4 regions of the Streptomyces sp. NPDC093018 genome follow, and region 4 is predicted to be linked to each of the others. Evidence: riboswitches for the same ligand, from Rfam matches in the RefSeq annotation. Region 4 holds a riboswitch; each other region holds the start of a gene.
What was found. Region 4 has a riboswitch for cobalamin ahead of AB0N90_RS21385 (HoxN/HupN/NixA family nickel/cobalt transporter). Riboswitches for the same ligand answer to the same signal wherever they lie in the genome.
Positions count from the first base shown of each region.

Region 1: linked by a shared signal. The riboswitch ahead of AB0N90_RS30940 (CoA-acylating methylmalonate-semialdehyde dehydrogenase) and the one ahead of AB0N90_RS21385 (HoxN/HupN/NixA family nickel/cobalt transporter) in region 4 are both predicted to bind cobalamin.
Region 2: linked by a shared signal. The riboswitch ahead of AB0N90_RS30900 (DUF4430 domain-containing protein) and the one ahead of AB0N90_RS21385 (HoxN/HupN/NixA family nickel/cobalt transporter) in region 4 are both predicted to bind cobalamin.
Region 3: linked by a shared signal. The riboswitch ahead of AB0N90_RS35365 (iron ABC transporter permease) and the one ahead of AB0N90_RS21385 (HoxN/HupN/NixA family nickel/cobalt transporter) in region 4 are both predicted to bind cobalamin.

Region 1 is NZ_JBFBFF010000018.1:76,062-79,271, reverse strand. Features, by position in the region: gene AB0N90_RS30945 (acyl-CoA dehydrogenase family protein) at 1-290, opposite strand, end outside; gene AB0N90_RS30940 (CoA-acylating methylmalonate-semialdehyde dehydrogenase) at 298-1,821, opposite strand; cobalamin riboswitch at 2,076-2,204, opposite strand; gene AB0N90_RS30935 (ECF transporter S component) at 2,303-3,148, opposite strand; gene AB0N90_RS30930 (ATP-binding cassette domain-containing protein) at 3,145-3,210, opposite strand, start outside.
Region 2 is NZ_JBFBFF010000018.1:63,825-67,034, forward strand. Features, by position in the region: gene AB0N90_RS30885 (GntR family transcriptional regulator) at 1-180, shown strand, start outside; gene AB0N90_RS30890 (sterol desaturase family protein) at 177-1,010, shown strand; gene AB0N90_RS30895 (hypothetical protein) at 1,053-1,406, shown strand; cobalamin riboswitch at 1,457-1,597, shown strand; gene AB0N90_RS30900 (DUF4430 domain-containing protein) at 1,759-2,247, shown strand; gene AB0N90_RS30905 (cobalamin-binding protein) at 2,261-3,181, opposite strand.
Region 3 is NZ_JBFBFF010000025.1:76,349-79,558, forward strand. Features, by position in the region: gene AB0N90_RS35355 (ABC transporter substrate-binding protein) at 1-277, opposite strand, end outside; gene AB0N90_RS35360 (ABC transporter ATP-binding protein) at 287-1,054, opposite strand; gene AB0N90_RS35365 (iron ABC transporter permease) at 1,057-2,064, opposite strand; cobalamin riboswitch at 2,220-2,355, opposite strand; gene cobM (precorrin-4 C(11)-methyltransferase) at 2,372-3,121, opposite strand; gene cbiE (precorrin-6y C5,15-methyltransferase (decarboxylating) subunit CbiE) at 3,118-3,210, opposite strand, start outside.
Region 4 is NZ_JBFBFF010000009.1:177,832-181,041, forward strand. Features, by position in the region: gene AB0N90_RS21375 (heavy metal translocating P-type ATPase) at 1-40, opposite strand, end outside; gene AB0N90_RS21380 (hypothetical protein) at 37-255, opposite strand; gene AB0N90_RS21385 (HoxN/HupN/NixA family nickel/cobalt transporter) at 445-1,536, opposite strand; cobalamin riboswitch at 1,564-1,767, opposite strand; gene AB0N90_RS21390 (hypothetical protein) at 1,857-2,936, opposite strand; gene AB0N90_RS21395 (SPFH domain-containing protein) at 2,984-3,210, opposite strand, start outside.

The sequences.
Region 1 (3,210 bases), on a different contig from region 4:
ATCCAGGCGACCATGTTGTGGATGGACAGATAGCCGGCGATGGCGGGGCAGCCGGAGGCCAGGGCCTCGAAGACGAGCACGCCGTCGGCGCGGCCGAGGGCGGATCCGCCGTGCTGTTCACGCACGTAGACGCCGCCGAGGCCGAGCCCCGCGGCCTTGCGCAGGACGTCGACGGGGAAGTGCTTGTGGCGGTCCCAGTCCAGGGCGTGCGGGGCGAGGTGGTCCTGGGCGAAGTCGAGGGTGGTCTCGACGAGGGCCTGCTGGTCCTCGGTGAGCAGGGTGGTGGTCATACGGCGCTCAGCCCATCGTGGGGATCGTGAAGGAGGCGCCCTCGCGGCGGCCGGCGGGCCAGCGGGAGGTGACGGTCTTGGTGCGGGTGCAGAAGCGGATCGCGTCCGGGCCGTGCTGGCCGAGGTCGCCGAAGCCGGAGCGCTTCCAGCCGCCGAAGGTGTGGTGGGCGACGGGCACCGGGATGGGCACGTTCACGCCGACCATGCCGGTGTTCACCCGGCGGGTGAAGTCGCGGGCGGTGTCCCCGTCGCGGGTGAAGATCGCGACGCCGTTGCCGTAGCGGTGCTCGCTGGGCAGGCGCAGGGCCTCCTCGTAGTCGGCGGCGCGCACGACCGAGAGGACCGGGCCGAAGATCTCCTCCTGGTAGATCCGCATGTCCGGGGTGACCCGGTCGAAGAGGGAGGCTCCGGCGAAGAAGCCCTTCTCATGGCCGGGGAGCACGAAGTCCCGTCCGTCCACGACGAGTTCGGCGCCCTCCTGGACACCGAGGTCGACGTAGTCGCGGACCCTGCGCAGGGCCTCGGGGGCGACCAGCGGGCCGAAGTCGGCCTCGGGGTCGTCGCTGCGGCCGATGCGCAGGGCGGCGATGCGTTCGGTGAGCCGGGCGACGAGGGCGTCCGCCGTGGCCTCGCCGACCGGCACGGCGACCGAGATCGCCATGCAGCGCTCACCGGCCGAGCCGTACCCGGCGCCGATCAGCGCGTCCACCGCCTGGTCCAGATCGGCGTCCGGCATCACGATCAGATGGTTCTTGGCGCCGCCGAAGCACTGGGCGCGCTTGCCGTGGGCGGCGGCGGTGGCGTAGACGTGCGCGGCGATCGGGGTGGAGCCGACGAAGCCGAGGGCGGCGACGCGCGGGTCCTCCAGGAGGGTGTCGACGGCGTCCCGGGCGCCGTTGACGACATTGAGCACGCCCGGCGGCAGGCCCGCCTCCAGGAAGAGTTCGGCGAGCCGCAGCGGCACCGAGGGGTTGCGCTCGGAGGGCTTGAGGACGAAGGCGTTGCCGCAGGCCAGCGCGGGTGCGGCCTGCCAGAGCGGGATCATGGCGGGGAAGTTGAACGGGGTGATGCCCGCGATGACGCCGAGGGGTGCGCGCAGGGAGTGCACATCGATGCCGGTGCCGGCGTTGTCGCTGAACTCGCCCTTGAGCAGGTGCGGGATGCCGGCGGCGAACTCCACGACATCCAGTCCGCGCTGGAGGTCGCCGTGGGCGTCGGCGACGGTCTTGCCGTGCTCGGCCGACAGCAGCCGGGCGAGCGTGTCCTTCTCCTGCTCGGCGAGCTGGAGGAAGCGCAGCAGGACGCGGGCGCGGCGCTGCGGGTTCCACTCGGCCCAGGCGCGCTGTGCCTCGGCGGCGGAGGTGATCGCCGCCGTGGTCTCGCCCCGGTCGGCGAGCGGCACCAGGGCCTGGACCTCGCCGGTGTTGGGGTCGTACACCTCGCTGTGGGACCCGGAGGTGCCCAGGAAGTGCTCGCCGTCGACGAAGTGGGTCAACTCGCGTACGGCGGAGGGTGCTTGGGGACGGATCATGGCTGCCTGCTCTCGTCAGGTGGGGGTGATCCGGGATGGCGCGCAGCGGCGGCACACGGCCGGGGTGCGCGAGGGCGCACATGGGCGTGCCGGGGCGGCGCGAAAGACGCGGTGGCGGGACGAGCCCTCAGACCGGTACGGCGGGATTGCCGCGCGGGGACGGCCCGCGTCGGCTCGCGCCGGGATCATGGGTGCGCAGGGGTGCCATGCGTGTCGGCTCCATCCTCGTGGACAACACGGAACATCCCGCGGCCGGTATCCTGACTCCCGGATCAGCGCGCGCCGTCCGCCTTCCCGACATCCAGCTCGTCAGTGGCGTACCTGTCGACGGCGTACTCCCCGGTCACAGTGGCGGGACCGCGCCGGATTCGCACCGGCTTCCCTGCACCGCGGGCCTTCTCCCCCGAATATATAGTTGGACGTCCTAGTAAATCCAGTGTCCCCGTGGATCCGGTGCGTCCTCACGAGATCCGGTACGTCTTCAGGCCACGCCGTCCGCGCTCTCCGCCGGCCGCTCGCGGGGTCCGGCGAAGCGTACCGGCGCCCGGAAGCGGGCGCGGCGGGCGGCGCGCCGGAAGGTGGTCAGCACCGCGGGACCGGCCAGCAGCACGCACACGAAGTTGGTGACGGCGCGGCCGGTGTCCCAGCCCAGCGAGGTGGCGAGGTCGAAGGCGACGTAGCGGTGCCACTGCTCGGTGAAGGGCAGGCCCGGCAGATAGGCGATCGAGCTGTTCGGGTCCAGGGAGAAGGGCCAGAAGGAGAGGTTGAGCAGGAAGCCGAAGAGGTAGCCGGACAGCGAGCCGTAGACCGCGAGCATCAGCACCTCGCGGCGACCGCTCGCCCGGGGCAGGAATCCGGCGAGCATGCCGACGAACGCGCAGCCGAACATCTGGTACGGCATCCAGGGCCCCACTCCCCCGGTGATCAGCGCGGAGGCGAACAGCGAGGTGCAGCCGAGGACGAAGCCGAAACCGGGGCCGTACACCCGGCCGGCCAGGACCAGGACGAAGAAGACCGTCTCGATGCCCGCCGTACCGGCCCCGAGGGGGCGCAGGGCGGCGTCGACGGCGGAGAGCACCCCGAGCATGGCGAGCGCCTTGGAGTCGATGCCGCCCTCGGCGATCTCCGAGAGCACCACGCACAGCACCAGCACCAGCAGCACGCCGAAGATCAGCGGGGGCGCGTAGGAGGAGCCGAACTTCCCGGGGGCGACCACGAACGGCCAGAAGAACGCGACGAGTCCGAGGAGGGCGGCGAGCGCCATGACCACTGCGGCCCGGCCGGTCAGCCGGATGGCGGGTCCCCCGGCCCCCGCGCGTCCGCTCATGACCGCGCCTCGCCCGTGTCCGCGAGCCCCCGCTCGACCTGGCTTACCGTCAGGAAAGGCAG
Region 2 (3,210 bases), on a different contig from region 4:
CCGGTCGCCGACGTGCCCGCCGACCTCGGCGCGGGCGAGATCCTCGACGTCGAGGCCCATCGGCGGCTCGCCGGGCACATCACGGCCCGCGAGGCCGGTGCGGCCGAGCTGCTGGCCCGTGAGCTGCTGACCCGCAGCGTGCCCGCCGCGCCCCGCGCCCGCAAGGGGGCACGGCGATGATCCCCACCGTGATCTACGCGATCCCGGCGTTCGTGCTGCTGGTCGTGGTGGAGGCGCTGTCGTACCGCTTCCTGCCGGACGACGACGAGCGCGGGTACGAGCTGCGCGACACCGTCACCAGCATGTCCATGGGCGCGGGCAGCCAGGTCATCGCGGTGCCGTGGAAGGTCGCGACCATCGTGGTCTACGCCGCCGCGTACACCGCCGTCCCCTGGCATCTGTCGCCGTCCTCCGGCTGGACCTGGCTGCTGCTGTTCTTCGGCGACGACCTGGCCTACTACGCCTATCACCGGGCCCATCACCGGGTACGGGTGCTGTGGGCGAGCCATGTGGTCCACCACTCCAGCCTGCGCTACAACCTCTCCACCGCGCTGCGCCAGACCTGGACGCCGATGACCGGCCTGCCGTTCTGGCTGCCGCTGGCGCTGCTCGGGGTGCCGCCGTGGATGATCCTGGTCGAGCAGGCGGTCAGCCTCGTCTACCAGTTCTTCCTGCACACCGAGCGGGTGGACAAGCTGTGGCGCCCGGTGGAGTGGTTCTTCAACACGCCCTCGCACCACCGGGTCCACCACGGCTCCAACCAGGTCTACCTGGACCGCAATTACGGCGGCATCCTCATCATCTGGGACCGGCTCTTCCGCACCTTCGAACCGGAGGGGGAGCGGGTGGTGTACGGGCTGACGAAGAACATCGACAGCTACAACCTGGTGCGGGTGGCCTTCCACGAGTACGCGGCGGCCTGGCGCGACGTCCGGGCGGCGGTACGGTGGCGGGACCGGGCCGGGTATGTGTTCGGGCCGCCGGGATGGTCACCCCGCGTCGGCCGATGAGATGATGATGATCAAGTCGAGCCGGAAGTTCGGGGGGTAGCAGTGGCCGGATCGGTCCCGTGCCGTGTCGTCGTGTGCCGTGACTGCTGCTGCGGCAGCCCGAAGGTGACCGGCGTCGACCACGCGGCGCAGACCGCCCGGCTGGAGGCGGCGGTACCCCTGCGGATCTCCGACTGCCTCGACGTGTGCGACCAGGCCAACGTCATCGTCGTACAGCCCTCCGCCACCGGCCGCGCCGCCGGTGGCCGGCCGGTCTGGCTGGGGCTCGTCAACGACCCGGAGGCGACCGAGGACATCATCACCTGGGTACGGTCCGGCGGGCCGGGCGTGGCACCACTGCCGGAGATCCTCGGGCTGTACGCCTTCACACCACCGGGACGCCCGGCCAACCCCTGAGCCCCAAGGGCCGCGGAATCAGCCGGAGTTCTAGTCCGTCTTCACCAATTACCCCTAGAATGAACACCGTTCGCACAACAACCGCATAAGTGCGTGACTGGGGGAAGCCGGTGGGAATCCGGCGCTGACCTGCAACCGTGTGCGGCCGTGGGCCGCGAGTCGGGCTGCCCGGCACGTGCTGGAACCGCTTCCCACTGTCATGGTCCGCAGCGCGAAGCCGAGAGCCATGCCCGGAGCACCGGGTCCGGCCCGTCCACCGGTCCGCGCGAGCGGCGGTGCCCGGAGCCGCCCGGGTGCGCCTCGCTCGCCCGGCGACGAGGCCGCGGGCCGCCCGCCCAGGAAGGCTCAGCTCTTGCACGGCACCTTCGCACGCCGCACCCTGATCACCGCGACCGCCCTCGGCATGGCCCTCGTCGCCGCGCCGGCGACCGCCCACGCCCAGAGCGCACCGGGCACGAACGCCCCGGTCAGAGTGACGCTCACCGTCCAGGGACCGGACGGGACCCTCTTCAAGGGGAAGATCAGAACCCGCGGTCACGACGTCACCACCGCGACCGGCGGCACGCACACCTGCGACGGCACCAACGGCGGCGCCAACCCCTCCGCCGTGCCGACGCCCACCGCGGCCCTCGACGACGCCGCCCACCGGCGGCACTTCAGCTGGGACGGCGCCTGGTACGCGTCGTTCGACGACTACTCCGTCGACATCATCAAGAACGTCAGCGGCGGCGCCTCCGCCTACTGGAACATCTCCGTCAACGGCACGCCCACCCCGGTGGGCGGCTGCCAGTTCAAGCTGAACGCCGGAGACACCGTGGCGTTCACCTGGACGGCGTTCTGATCCGGCCCGCTCCTCACCGGCCGGGGAACGGACGCGCCTCGGCCGGTGCGACCGGCTCCCCGGCCCGCACCCCGTGCAGGACATGGGCCAGCACCTCCGCCCCGCGCACCACCCGTGGCCCCGGCCGGTTGTAGTACGACGGCCCGTCCAGCACCCAGACCCGACCGGACCGTACGGCGGGCAGCTCCGGCCAGCCCGGCAGCTTCGTGAGCAACTCGGCCTCACGCAGGGTGCGTTCGGGCGGGAAGCCGCACGGCAGGACGAGCAGCACGTCCGGCCGCGCGGCGCGCACCGCCGACCACTCCACCGGTTCCGTGTGCTCGCCGGGCGAGGCGAGGAGCGGTTCGCCCCCGGCGGCGGTGATCTGCTCCGGCACCCAGTGTCCGGCCGGCCACAGCGGGTCGAGCCATTCGATCGCCGCCACCCGGGGCCGGCCGAGACCGGCGACCGCGCCCCTTAACCGGTCGAGCCGGTCCCGCAGTTCGGCCCGGCGGCGCAGCGCGCGCTCACGCACGCCCAGCAGTTCGCCGACGGTGACCAGGCAGTCCAGTACGTCGTCCAGCGTGCGCGGTTCCAGGCTGAGCACCCGGGTGTCCGCGTCGAGCAGCCGTACGGCCCGGCTGACCCGCTCGTACGACACCGCGCACACGGCGCACAGGTCCTGGGTGAGCACCACATCGGGCCGCAGCGCCGCCAGCGCCTCGGTGTCGAGCGTGTACAGGGACGACCCCGAGTGCGCCGACCCGCCGACGGCATCGGAGATCTCCCGGCTGGTCAGCACGTCCTGGTCCAGCTCCGCCCCGGTCACCACCGGCACCGCCGCCACCTCCCGGGGCGGCCAGTCACATTCGTGCGTACGCCCGACCAGGCTCGCGGAGAGACCGAGCGCGGCGACGATATCGGTCGCGGCAGGAAGAAGGGAGACGATCCGCATGCGCTGAGCCTATGCCGGGCGTGCTTGCG
Region 3 (3,210 bases), on a different contig from region 4:
CGTCCTTCCAGGGCACATCGCGCAGATCGCCCTTGTCGTCGGGCATGGCGAAACCGGCCATGCGGTCCTCCAGGCCCAGGGCGAACATCAGCTCCGTGATGCCGACGTCGTTGGTGACGACCCTCTCGGGAACCTTGTCGTAGGTCACCTGACGACCGCAGTTGGTGAGGGTGACCGAGGACGAGGGTTTTGCGTCCTTGGCCCGTTCCACCGTCGCGCCGCATCCCGTGGCGGTCGCGGCGAGACAGAGGGCGGTGGCGAGAAGCTGCTTGCGCATGGTCGTCCTTCAGATGGTGGGCGGGAGCAGGTCGAACAGGAGCTGCACGGCATCCGTCTCGGGGTGCCGGACGGCGTGGGCCCGGACGCCGAACACCTTCGCCAGCAGCGGGGGTTCGAGGACGTCACGGGGCGGTCCGCAGGCAACGATCCGGCCGCCGTCGAGGACGTAGAGGACATCGCAGTGAGCCGCCGCCAGGTTGAGGTCGTGGAGGGCGGCCAGCACAGTCAGGCCGCTGGCTCGGACCAGGGACAGGATGTCCAACTGGTGGGCGATGTCGAGGTGGTTGGTGGGTTCGTCGAGGACCAGAATCCTCGGTTGCTGGGCCAGGGCCCGGGCGATGAGGACCCGCTGCTTCTCACCGCCGGACAGGCTGAGGAACCCGCGGTCGGCGAGGTGGGCGACGCCGGTGCGCTCCATCGCCCCGGCGCAGATCTCCCGGTCCGAGGCGGCCGTACGGCCCTGGTGCGGCAGCCGTCCCATGGCGACGACCTCGGCGACGGTGAAGTCGAACTCGGCGGAGGACTCCTGCGGCAGCGCGGCCAGGGCCCGGGCGGCGGCCCGCGCGTCCATGGCGTGCAGATCGCGGCCGTCCAGCCGCACCACTCCCCCGGCCGGGCGCAGCGCCCGGTACAGGGAGCGCAGCAAGGTCGACTTGCCGCTGCCGTTCGGGCCCACGAGTCCGACGAACGCCCCGCTGTCCACGGTGAGGGCGATGTGCTCGACCAGGCGGGTCCCGGCCGCCTCGATCGTCACGTCATCGATGTCGAGTCGCATGCTCAGCGGCCTCCGAACGCATAGCCGGCCCGCCGCATCAGGAGCAGGAACGCGGGCACACCGACCATCGCGGTGATCACTCCGACCGGTAGTTCGGCGGGCGCGAACAGCAGCCGGGACAGCAGGTCCGCCCACACCAGCAGTACGGCTCCCGCGAGCGGGGCGACCGCCAGCACACGGCGGTGGTCGGCGCCGACCAGCATCCGTACGACGTGCGGCACCATCAGTCCGACGAACCCGATGGCCCCGCTGACCGCCACCACCGTCCCCGTCACGGCGGCGGTGACGACGAACAGCTCCCGGCGCAGCCGAGCCGGTCCGACGCCGAGCGCGGCCGCGGTCTCGTCCCCCATGGCGAGCGCGTTGAGCGGTTCGGCCCGCCACCGCAGCCAGGCCCATCCCGCCGCGACGGTCACCGCGGCGAGCGGCAGTTGGGCCCAGGTGGCGCCGCCCAGGCTACCCAGCAGCCACATCATCGCCGACCGGGCCGCCTCGCCCCGGGCCGCGCCGAACACCATGACCGTGGTGACGGCCTCGAATCCGTACGCCAGCGCCGTGCCGGTGAGGATCAGGCGCAGCGGCGTCAGGCCCCGCGGTGAACGGGCCACGGCGTACACCAGCGCCATGGCGGCGAGTGCCGAGGCGAACGCCGACGCGGACAGCGCCCACACCCCGAGACCGGCGAACGCTCCGAGGAGGATCACGGCGTTGGCGCCCACCGCCGCGCCGGAGGAGATGCCGAGCACGAAGGGGTCGGCCAGCGCGTTGCGGACCATCGCCTGCACAGCCACTCCGACGGCCGCGAGCCCGGCTCCGACCACGGCGCCGAGCAGCACCCGGGGCAGCCGGAGCTCCCAGACGATGGTGTACGCGGCTTCGTCACGCGCGTGCACGGTGCTGCCGGTGAGTCCGGCCCACAGGAAGCGCAGCGCCTCGGTCCAGCCGACCCCGGCGGCGCCGAGCCCGACACCGCCGACGAGGGACAGCAGGAGCAGCAGCGCCAGGGCCATGCTGAGCGGCGGCACGGGTATGCGGCTGGGGGCCGTACTTCGGCTCACGGGAGAGTCGTCCTTCACACGGGCCGCCTGCTGGACGTCGAGCAGGAGCGGCCCGGGCGGCCGATCAGGCGGCCCGGCCCCCTTCTCGCAGTCCGCGGCGAGCAGTCAACGGGTCGATCCGCCCCCGCAGGCGATCGGGCTCGCACGACGGCCGTCGGACCGGCCGTCGTGCACACCGTTGCGGGTCAGCGCCGGACTCTCACCGGACTTCCCCCGCGGGAGGCGAGGGGAGCCTAACAAACGGCTCCCGCGGCTCTGTTCAGCACAGATGCCGCTCGCGTTCGGGCGAGTACAGGTGGCTGTCGCGGAACTGCTCCGCCCCCAGCGTCCGCCCTACCATGATCACCGCGGTGCGCAGGACGTCCGCGTCCTTCATCTTCTGGGCGATCTCGTCCAGGGTGCCCCGGATGATCAGCTCGTTCGGGCGGGAGGCGTAGGCGACGACCGCGGCGGGGCAGTCGGCGCCGTAGTGCGGGCGGAGTTCCTCCACCACACGGTCCACGTACTTGGCGGCCAGGTGCAGCACGATCAGCGCGCCGCTGCGGCCGAGCGTGGCCAGGTCCTCGCCCTCCGGCATGGCGGTGGCGCGGTTGGCGACGCGGGTGAGGATGACGGTCTGGCCGACGGTGGGCACGGTCAGTTCCCGCTTGAGGGAGGCGGCCGCGGCGGCGAAGGCGGGGACACCGGGGACGACCTCGTAGGGGACCCCGGCCGCGTCCAGCCGCCGCATCTGTTCGGCGACCGCGCTGAACACGGAAGGATCGCCGGAATGGAGGCGGGCCACGTCGTGCCCCTCCTCGTGGGCGCGGAGCAACTCGGCGGTGATCTCGTCCAGGTCGAGCCGGGCGGTGTCCACCAGGCGGGCGTCCGGCGGGCATTCGGCCAGCAGTTCGCGGGGGACGAGGCTGCCCGCGTACAGGCAGACCTGGCAGGCGGCGAGCGTCCGGGCGCCGCGCACCGTGATCAGGTCGGCGGCGCCGGGGCCGGCGCCGATGAAGTACACGGTCATCTGTCAGCTCCTGGTGAGGGGTTGTCGGTCTTCTGTACGGCCCACTGGGTGACCGGCATGGCCTGCCGCCAGCCGGTGAAGCCGCCCAC
Region 4 (3,210 bases):
CGGTGACAAGGAGTTCCGCCGCCGGTTCGACCGCGGTCACTCGCCGCCCCCATGGCTCATCCCGGGCATGTCGTCATCGCCGCCGCTCCCGGTGCCATGTATGCCGGGCGCCACCGGCCCCGCCGCCGAGCCGACGGCGTAGGAGACCGCGAACAGCAGCGTCAGCAGGAGCAGGAATCCCCAGAGCGCGGGAGACGGCAGCGGCCTGCCGCGGGTCGTACCGGTGGAGCCGGGTGACATCGGAATATCGGCCATGCCCGACCTTCCTGGTCGCATCGGACCGTCGTGCGAGAGATGGCGATTGGAGCCGTACCGTCGCAGTAGTCGGCCCGACGGAGCGCCGGGTTCCGGGACTTGATCGTGACGTACGCCATAACTGCTGGCACGTCGGCGTGCACGGCCGCCCGGCGGCAGAGCACGCGGGTCCTCGAAGCGGCCGGGGTGTCAGCCGTCCCCGCCGAGCCGGCCCGCCCACCGCTGCTCGACCCCGGCCAACCGCCAGTACGCCAGCGCCGCCGCCCACACGACCACGAACAGGCCGACGATGACGTACCCCACGTTGTCCAGGTCCAGCCCGGCGATCCAATCGGTCACCACGTCACTGAGATCGAGCTTCTCGTGCAGCACGCCGACCAGTTCGATGGTGCCGATCAGGAACGCGACCGCGATGGACAGGCCGGTGATGGTCAGGTTGTAGAACACCTTGCGCACCGGGTTGGAGAACGCCCACTGATAGGCGAAGTTCATGAACGTGCCGTCGAGCGTGTCGAACAGGCTCATCCCCGCCGCGAACAGCAGCGGCAGGCACAGGACCGCGTACCACGGAAGTCCGGCCGCGGCACCGCTGCCCGCCATCACCATCAGGGTGACCTCGGTCGCGGTGTCGAAGCCGAGCCCGAACAGGAAGCCCAGCGGGAACATCTGCCCGGGCCGGGTGACCGCCCCGGTGAAGCGACCCAGGAACCGGTTCATGAACCCCCGCGAGTCCAGGTGCTGTTCCAGGGCGGCCTCGTCGTACGTCCCCGCTCGCATCGCCCGGAAGACCCGCAGGATGCCCGCGAGGGCCACGAGGTTGAGCGCCGCGATGAGGTAGAGGAAGGTCCCGGAGACGGTGGTGCCGACGACGCCGAGGGTCTGGTGGGTACGGGAGTCGTCGTCGAGCAGGGTGCCGGCGAGCTGTGCGCCGCCCGCGACCAGGGCCGCCATGGCGACCACCACGCTGGAATGGCCGAGCGCGAACCAGAAGCCGACCGACACCGGCCGTTTGCCGTCGGCCATCAGCTTGCGGGTGGTGTTGTCGATCGCGGCGATGTGATCGGCGTCGAACGCGTGCCGCATGCCCAGGGTGTACGCGGTGACCCCGAGGCCGATCCCGAACGCCTTGGAGCCGACCTCGTAGTGCCCGGGCACGACCAGCAGGAACAGGATGCCGAACGCCACGACATGCAGGGCGGCGATCACCACCAGCAGCCCGGCGGTTCGGACGGTGTCCTCGCGCCGCCAACGAAAACGGGTCGACTCTGCGGGCAGGGTCATGGGGTCACGCTCCAGCACCTCGTGGATCAGCTCGTGAAGTGCCGTGGCCGGTCTCCTGGCTTACGGGTGCGCGCGTGTCCGTCCCGGCCTTCCCGTCCGCCGGGCGGCGGACGGTGACCGTGCCCAACTGGGACGGATACTCCCCGATCACAGTGGCGAGGGCCGCTCCGGTCTGAGCCCCGCTGGGGGCTGTCACCGGTCTTCCCGAACACCACGGCCCGCCCACCGTAGAACCGGTCACCCGCTCCCGCACAATCGGACGGTCCCCGGGTATCCAAGATCACATCAGGCCGCCCGCGAGGAAGTCCCCGCACCCATGCTCATTTGCGCAGCATCACCACGAGCAGCACCACCAACGCGATCAGCAGCGCGCCGCCCACCGAGGCCAGGGCGATCTTGGCCGCGCTGTACGGCCGTTCGCCGATGACCTCGCCGGTTCGGGCGTTGACCATGACCGGCCACGCCTTGCCCGCGTGGAGGTAGGTCAGGAACCAGACGGGCAGCAGCACCAGCTTGTAGGTGAGGCCGCTGTAGGCGGTGGACATCGAGTGCACCCGCTGCTCGTCGCCGCCGATGTCCCGCTTGCAGTCGGCGCGGATCACCGGCGCCATCCGGGCCTTCGCCGACTCCAGGCCGGTCTCCGGCTCGACGTCGAAGCGGACGGTACGGAAACCCGCCAGGTACTCCTCCTGGTAGGGAACCGTCTCCTCCAGCGGCCAGGGCGTGAGCTTGTCCAGTTCCTTCTCCGGCACCTGACTGCTGCCGGGCACCAGCACATCGTCGAAGAACCGGTCGACGGTTCCGGACACATGGTGCCAACGGGTGTGCCGCACCTGCCGGGTGTTGCCGTCGGAGTCCTCCTCCTCCACCCAGTAGTGCTCGCCGCGCTGACCGGAGTACTCGGTGAAGGTCTGCGCGTCGTACGTCCAGTGCGGCAGGTAACTGCCCCGGAACGTCTCCGCCTCGGTGACCTTCTTCAGCTCGCCGGGCGCGAACCAGCGGGACTTCGTCCACTTCGCCAGGGCGTCCCGGGCCTCCTCACGGCTCACCCCGAACGGCAGTACCGCCTCGGGTACGACGCGTTCGGTGCCGGCGGCGTCCGCGACCAGCGGGGTGGCGCAGAACTGGCACTTGTCGCTGAGGGTGTCGCTCTCGGTCACCGCGTGGCAGCCGGGGCAGGTGTACACCTTCACCCGGCTCGGCGCGGACGCCCGCCGCAGCTCGGCCAGTTCCTCGATGGGGTGCTCGGTGACCTGCCGCGGTATCGGCGTGATGTCCTGCTCGTGCTTGCAGTACGGGCAGCGCAGCGCGTAGGTCCCGGGCGCGTACTCGCTCACCCCGCCGCACGCCTCGCACTGGAACGCCCTGTCGGGCGCCGGCGCGACGTCCTGATCCGTCAACTCACTTCTCCTTGTGACCTGTTACCCGAGGTGCCGGACGGCGGATCTCAGCCCTGCGGGGGCAGCGGCGGCGGCACGTCGGCGAGCAGCGACGCCAACTCCGGGACCTGGTCCGCGGGTTGCCAGGCGGCCTGCCCGCTGCGCCAGACCAGCGTGGCGCGGGTCAGGTTGCCCGCCGCGACCTGCCCGGCCAGCGCGCTCTCGTCGTACGGGCCCTGCTGCTGTCCGGCGACCGCGAGGAACCAGCGCGGCGCGGTGGGCAGCGGCGGCGGGA